Regions from separate parts of the Arthrobacter jiangjiafuii genome, predicted to be linked through region 2. Evidence: predicted binding sites of a transcription regulator. Region 2 holds the regulator's gene; each other region holds the start of a gene.
What was found. The regulator LexA, encoded in region 2, represses DNA repair genes until DNA is damaged. The targets are predictions, from matches to a motif close to TCGAACANNTGTTCGA.
Positions count from the first base shown of each region.

Region 1 (2,260 bases), 1.4 Mb from region 2:
GCCCAGCCTTTGCCCGGCTCCCGTTCACCCCGTCTACCTTCTGGAAGACGAATTCGCTGCCGAGATGGCGAACCGGACCGTCCACGGCGTGCTGCACCTGCGCTGGGTGGAGGGCGGCACGAGCTCTCACCACGGCCAGATGGCGGTCCTCGTCAAACCCAACGGACTGCTGGGCCGGACCTACATGGCAGCCATCACCCCGTTTCGGCACCTCCTGGTCTACCCGCCCCTGCTGCGGGGCATCGGACAGGAATGGCGCGACGGCGCCGGGCAGGCATGAGCGTGGCTGAGGGGCGCAGCGGGCGCGAGCAGTTGCTGGAAGCCGCACTGGAGTATTTCGCCGCGAACGGCGTGCACAACGAGAGCCTGCGCAGCCTGGCCGCGAACATCGGCACCAGCCACCGGATGCTGAACTACCATTTCGGCTCCCGGGAAGGGCTGCTGGCCGCCGTCGTCGACGCCGTGGAACAGCGGCAGCGGCTGGCCTATGCGGCACTGATGGACTCCGTCGGCACCGGCCTGCCCCGCACGGCCACCCGGGCTTTCTGGAACGAAGTGGTGGAAGAGGCCCTCGCGTACGGTCCGCTGGTTTTTGAACTGGCCGCCCACGCGATGCAGGGTGAACGGCACGCCAAAGGACTCCGTGACACCCTGGTGACGCCATGGATCGATATCCTCGCCGAGAGCCTGGTGCAGGCCGGCCGCGACCCCGCCATTGCTCCGGTCCAGGCCAGGCTGGCCCTCGGCGTGGTCAACGGGCTCATTTTCGACCTGCTGCTCACCGGGGACCGGTCCGGGGCGGATGCGGCGCACGGCCTGTTCATGGATCTGATCGGCCTCGACGACGACTGAGGTCCAGCGGAGCAGTGAGGTCGTGCAGAGCAGCGAGGTCCAGGCAGAGGCGTGCGGTGCTAACCTGTTAGCATTCGAAACTTTGTTCTAGGGGAGGTGTTCCGTGGCGGTTTTTTCCTCGCAGCCCGGCCCGCGTTCCGGCGGCACCGGCGACCCCCAGCCCGGCCGCGGTTCCACCCTTCCGGCCGGTTTCGCGTCCCCGGCCCAGGACTATTACGACGCCGGGATCGACCTGAACCGGCACCTGATCCGCGACGCCACCGCCACCTTCATCATGCGCGTCTCCGGCGATGCGATGGACGGTGCGGGGATCAGCGACGGCGATGAGCTGATCGTGGACCGGTCCCTGACGCCCAAGGACGGGTCCGTCGTCGTCGCCGTCCTGAACGGCGAGCTGATCATCCGCCGGCTCCTCCTCACCGGACAGGGCATCTTCCTGCACGCGGACAGCCCGGGATCGACGGACATCCGCGTGCCCGATCCGGCCGAACTGTCCGTCTGGGGCGTGGTGACCCGATGCCTGCACCACGTCTGAGGACTGTCGAGAGTTCAGCTGCCGGAAGTCCAGCCGCCGGGCCCCGCCGCCCCGGAGCCTGCCGTGGCTGAGCAGCAGCGGTTCGCCCTGGTGGATGTGAACAGCTTCTACGTTTCCTGCGAGCGCGTGTTTGACCCGAAGCTGGCCGGCATTCCCGTGGTGGTGCTCTCCAACAATGACGGCTGCGTGGTGGCCCGCTCCGATGAGGCCAAGGCGCTGGGCATCAAGACCGGGGATCCGTGGTTCAAGCTCGCTGAATCCGCCCCGAAACTGGGACTGGTGCAGCGCTCGAGCAACTACGAGCTGTATGGGGACCTGAGCTCGCGGGTGATGCAGCTGCTGGCGCGGTTTTCCTCGGAGCAGGAGATCTACTCCATTGATGAGTGCTTCCTGCACCTGCACGGCAGCGACGCGGAACTGCGCAGCCGCGGCACCGACATCCGCGCCGCGGTGGCACGGAACATCGGCCTGCCGGTCTGCGTGGGAATCGGTGCCACCAAAACCCTGGCCAAATTCGCGAACCGGATCGCCAAGCAGAATCCACACATGGGCGGGGTCTGCAACCTCGACGCCCTGGATCCCGCCGTCGTCGACCGGATCATGTCCCGGGTTCCGGTGACCGGGCTGTGGGGTGTGGGGTCACGGAACGGGGTACGGCTGAATGCCCTCGGCATCGAGAGCGTGGCCGACCTGCGTGATGCCGATCCGGCCATGATCCGCAGCAAGTTCTCCGTGGTGCTGCAGCGCACCGTGCTGGAACTGAACGGCACCGCCTGCATCCCGATGGAAACGGAATCCGCAGACAAGCAGCAGGTGCTGTTTTCGCGCAGCTTCGCGACGCCGGTGGTGACCCGGGAGTCGATGCGCCAGGTG
Region 1 covers NZ_CP076022.1:3,398,308-3,400,567, forward strand. Annotated here, with positions in the region: gene KKR91_RS17145 (DUF2867 domain-containing protein) at 41-280, shown strand; gene KKR91_RS15980 (TetR/AcrR family transcriptional regulator) at 277-852, shown strand; gene KKR91_RS15985 (LexA family protein) at 956-1,387, shown strand; gene KKR91_RS15990 (Y-family DNA polymerase) at 1,451-2,260, shown strand, end outside.
Region 1: a site for LexA is predicted at 927-942, ahead of KKR91_RS15985 (LexA family protein). Genes of this name have one in related genera too.

Region 2 (2,260 bases):
TCCGCAATAGGCGGAACCGGCAGGCTCTGCATAAGCCGGACGGCTCTGGGCAGCGGGGCGGCCCTGGCTAGCGGGTATCCCTGAGTAGCGAGGCGACGCCGGGGCGCCGGAACGCAGTGCAGGTCCGACCGCGGTGCGGATCGAATGCAGAATGCGTCAGCGGGCGACCGGAATAAACAGCTGAACTCCGGCAGGGATACGGTCATCGCTCAGGTTGTTCAGTTCAATCATGTCGGCAACAACGGCCCGCGGATCCCGGTCTGGTGCGTATTCCTGTGCGAGCCCCCAGAGAGACTCGCCGGGTCCGACGCTGACCTGGACTGTCCGGGTGACGTCCGGTCCGCCGTTGGATGCCATGGCCGGAGCTGTGAAGAACCCGAGCATGGTGAGTGCGGCCGCTGCGGTGAGCATCGCAGGAAGGCCAATAAGCACCAGGCGCCCGCGGCGGGTCAACCGCAAGGGTGCAGCCGGGCTGGCCGGGCTCGCCGTATCAAGGGCAGATGGATCTCCGGCGGACGGAACTTCCGAGGTACTGCGAAGTTCCGAAGCGGGGGAAAGTCCAGGGGTAGTGAGAAGTGTAGGGACGGGCATAACATCACCTTTCCGGCTCGATCGCTACGGAAGGAACCCGAAGCTGTATTCGAACATTTGGCGGCCATCTCGCATATTTTCGTCCCCGTATCCTGCTGGGTCGAAACTATGTTCGATTCCTTGCTGAGTTATTTCTAGCACCTATCTACTAACAAAGTCGAGACTCACTCGAACAAATGTTTGAAAAGCTTCCCCTACTCGCCTAGCGTTGTACCAGTAAGAGGTTGATCCGGTGCCAGCCGGCTGACCCGGGACAAAAGTCCCGCTTCGGCCGATATGGAACACTGAACCACCTGCCTCTGACACAACGGCCGGCGCGGCTTGCACAGCGTTCCGGCTGCTCCACCATTCACCGACCAGCTCCCGGCCAACCCGGCCAGCTGACCCGAAGGGAAACCCACCGTGGCCCGCAGGACTGTTTCCGAAGACAGCACCAATCAGCCAGCCGCCGCAGCCGTGCGTCCCAAAGGGCTCACCCCCCGGCAAAAAACGGTGCTCGAGATGATCCAGCGGTCCGTTAGCACCAACGGGTACCCGCCCACCATGCGCGAAATCGGCGACACGGTGGGGCTGGCCAGCCTGTCCAGCGTGACCCATCAGCTGGTCCAGCTGGAGAAGCTGGGCTACATCCGCCGCGACCCCAAGCGCCCCCGTGCCATGGAGATCCTTATCCCCTTGATGCTGCGCGACGGCAAGGCTGAAGATCCGGCAGCGGGCGGATCAGCCTTCGGCACAGGGGTTTCCCCGGACACGTCGGCCGGCGGCCGGGCCCAAGGGATCGCAGGTAACGCCGAAGGGCGCTCCGGACAGGATTATTCCGCACCGCTGGCCTCGGTCACCGAGCTCTCCACCTCCGTGGATACGGCCATGGTTCCCCTTGTCGGCCGCATCGCCGCAGGCGGGCCGATCCTCGCGGAGCAGGTGGTGGAGGACATCATGCCCCTGCCGCGGCAGCTGGTGGGTCACGGCGACCTCTTCATGCTCAGGGTCTCGGGTGATTCGATGGTCGATGCGGCAATCTGCGACGGCGACTGGGTGGTCGTCCGCCGGCAGCCCACCGCCGACAACGGCGACATCGTTGCAGCACTGCTTGACGACGAAGCCACAGTGAAGACCTTCCGGCAGCGCAACGGCCACACCTGGCTGCTGCCCCAGAACACCCGCTATGAGCCCATCGTGGGCGACCACGCGGTGATCATGGGCAAGGTAGTCTCCGTGATGCGCTCGCTCTAGCAGCTTCTCCCGGTTCGGCGGCCCACAAAGGGAACAGACGCCAGAGCCGGACAATCCCGCAGAGGTTGCAGATACAAAAGGCGGCCGGATGGATTCCGGCCGCCTTTGGCGTATCCGCCTTTGGCGTCTGCCCACGCGGATACTTCCGAACACGTTACTTCCGCACTCTGTCCCTTCCGCAGGGATCACTTACTTCCGGGCGGTGCGCTGCACTTCCTGCCCACCGGACTGTTCCGCAAGACGGCCCAGGACCTTGAGCACCACAGAACGGTCAGTGGTGGACCAGAACGGGGGCAGGGCGGCCCGAAGGAAACTGCCATAGCGCGCCGTCGCCATCCGTGAATCAAGGATGGCGACCACACCGCGGTCGCCGGAGGCGCGGATAAGGCGTCCGGCTCCCTGAGCGAGCCGCACGGCGGCATGGGTCGCGGCAACG
Region 2 covers NZ_CP076022.1:1,254,455-1,256,714, reverse strand. Annotated here, with positions in the region: gene KKR91_RS16980 (LysM peptidoglycan-binding domain-containing protein) at 157-411, opposite strand; gene lexA (transcriptional repressor LexA) at 994-1,824, shown strand; gene KKR91_RS05915 (ATP-dependent DNA helicase) at 2,014-2,260, opposite strand, start outside.

Region 3 (2,260 bases), 950 kb from region 2:
CGTCGAGGAACAGCACCTCGCCTTCGGTGAGTGAGGACAGGATGGCTGCCAGGTCGCCGGCGTGCTGGATCGCCGGGCCCGAGGAGATACGCAGCGGCGCGTTCATCTCGGCGGCAATGATCATGGACAGTGTGGTCTTGCCCAGGCCCGGCGGGCCGGAAAGCAGCACATGGTCGGCGCTGCGGCCGCGCAGCCGGGAGGCCTCAAGGACCAGGGAAAGCTGCTCGCGGACCCGCTTCTGCCCCACGAAGTCGTCCAGGTTCTTGGGCCGCAGGGCGGCTTCGATCGCCTTGTCGTCCGGGTCAGGGGTGGCGGCAACCAGGCCGTCGCCGGGCTGGGCGCTCACGCTAGTTCACCTGCCGGCGGGGTGCGCGGGCGCGGGCGCCGTCGGTGCCCAGGCGGCGCAGCGTCAGTTTCAGGATTTCGCCCACGTTGCCGGCGGCGGCGATTTCCGGAGCCTCGGCGACGGCGGCGTCGATGGCCGCAGTGGCGTCCTTCTCCGTCCAGCCCAGGCCGGTCATGGCAGCCAGCACCTGGTCCTGCCAATGCGCGGCAGCGGGATTTTCGGCAGTGCCGAGCGGCACCAGCTTGTCCGCCAGTTCCAGCACGATGCGGCGGGCGCCTTTGGGCCCGATGCCGGAAACCTTGCTGAAGGCCTTGTCGTCGCCGGTGGAAGCAGCCACACGGATGGCTTCCGGCGTGTGGACGGCCAGGACCCCCAGGGCGATCCGCGGGCCAACGCCGGAGACGCTGAGCAGGGTTTCAAAGACTTCGCGCTGGTCGGGGTCGGTGAAGCCGTAGAGGGTCATCGAGTCCTCGCGGACAATCATGGCCGTCTGGACCAGTGCTTCCCGGCCCACATGCAGGGAGCCGAGGGTTTGCGGCGTGGCCTGGACCAGCATCCCCAAACCATTAACGTCGATCACTGCCGAGTGCAGGCCAACGTGCGTTACTGTCCCGCGCAGGGATGCGATCATGACAAAACTCCAGGGGCTGTATAGAACATATCTACGAATACCCTACTGTGCGCGGGGCGGATTCCCCGGTTCCGGCGCGCTGCGGAGCAGGCGGTCCGGGGTGTGCGCAGGCTCAGCGCCGGGCCCGGGCTTCGGCTTCGGCCCAGAGACGCTGGGCCGGGGTGAGGCCGGCGGTGGGCGGCCTGGCGATGGCCCGTGCGCCCGAGGCGGATCCCGCCGTCGTCTGTCCCGGTCCTGCCACGCCGCGCCGCCAGGCGTGCGTGAGGGCCAGCGCCAGGGCGTCGGCGGCATCTGCGGGTTTGGGCGGCGCGTCCAGCCGCAGGATTTTGGTGACCATTTTGCCCACGGCGTCCTTGTTGGCGCCGCCGGATCCCGTGACCGCCGCCTTGACCTCGGTGGGAGTGTGCAGGGCGACCGGGATGCCGCGGCGGGCAGCAGCCGCGATCACCACTCCGGAGGCCTGCGCGGTACCCATGACGGTGCTGACATTGAGCTGGCTGAAAACCCGCTCCACGGCCAGGACATCGGGTTTGTGGGTGTCCAGCCAAAGATCGATTGCCTCGGCAATGACCAGCAGCCGCGCGTCCAGGGCGGTTCCCGCCTCGGTGCCGACCACGCCAACGGCCACCAAGGTGGCGCGGCGGTTGCGCTCGACGTCGACCACGCCCAGGCCGCACCGGGTCAGGCCCGGGTCAACACCCAGGACGCGCAGGCTCACCCGCGGCTCAGTCGTCTTCGAGCTGGGCGAAGACCTCGGCCGGAATGTCGGCGTTGGAGTACACGTTCTGGACGTCGTCCAGGTCCTCCACTGCGTCTACGAGCTTCAGGAACTTCCGGGCGTTGTCGGCGTCCAGCTCCACATGCATGGAGGGAAGGAACTCGGCTTCATCGGTGTCGTACTCGATGCCTGCCTCGTCGAGCGCGGCAACGACGGCCCGCAGGTCTGCTGCCTCGGAGACGATCTCGAAGTTCTCTCCGGATTCCTTGACCTCGTCGGCGCCGGCGTCGAGCACTGCCATCAGGAGGTCATCCTCGGTGAGGTCCTTCTTGGGCAGGGTCACCACGCCCTTGCGGGTGAACATGTAGGCCACCGATCCGGGGTCCCCCATGTTGCCGCCGTTGCGGGTCACCGCCAGGCGCACCTCGGAGGCGGCGCGGTTCTTGTTGTCGGTGAGGCACTCGATCAGCAGTGCGGTGCCCTGCGGGCCGTAGCCCTCGTACATGATGGTCTGGTAGTCGACCGCTTCACCCAGCAGGCCGGCGCCGCGCTTGACCGCGCGGTT
Region 3 covers NZ_CP076022.1:2,200,739-2,202,998, forward strand. Annotated here, with positions in the region: gene ruvB (Holliday junction branch migration DNA helicase RuvB) at 1-346, opposite strand, end outside; gene ruvA (Holliday junction branch migration protein RuvA) at 348-977, opposite strand; gene ruvC (crossover junction endodeoxyribonuclease RuvC) at 1,090-1,695, opposite strand; gene KKR91_RS10355 (YebC/PmpR family DNA-binding transcriptional regulator) at 1,703-2,260, opposite strand, start outside.
Region 3: a site for LexA is predicted at 999-1,014, ahead of ruvA (Holliday junction branch migration protein RuvA). Genes of this name have one in related genera too.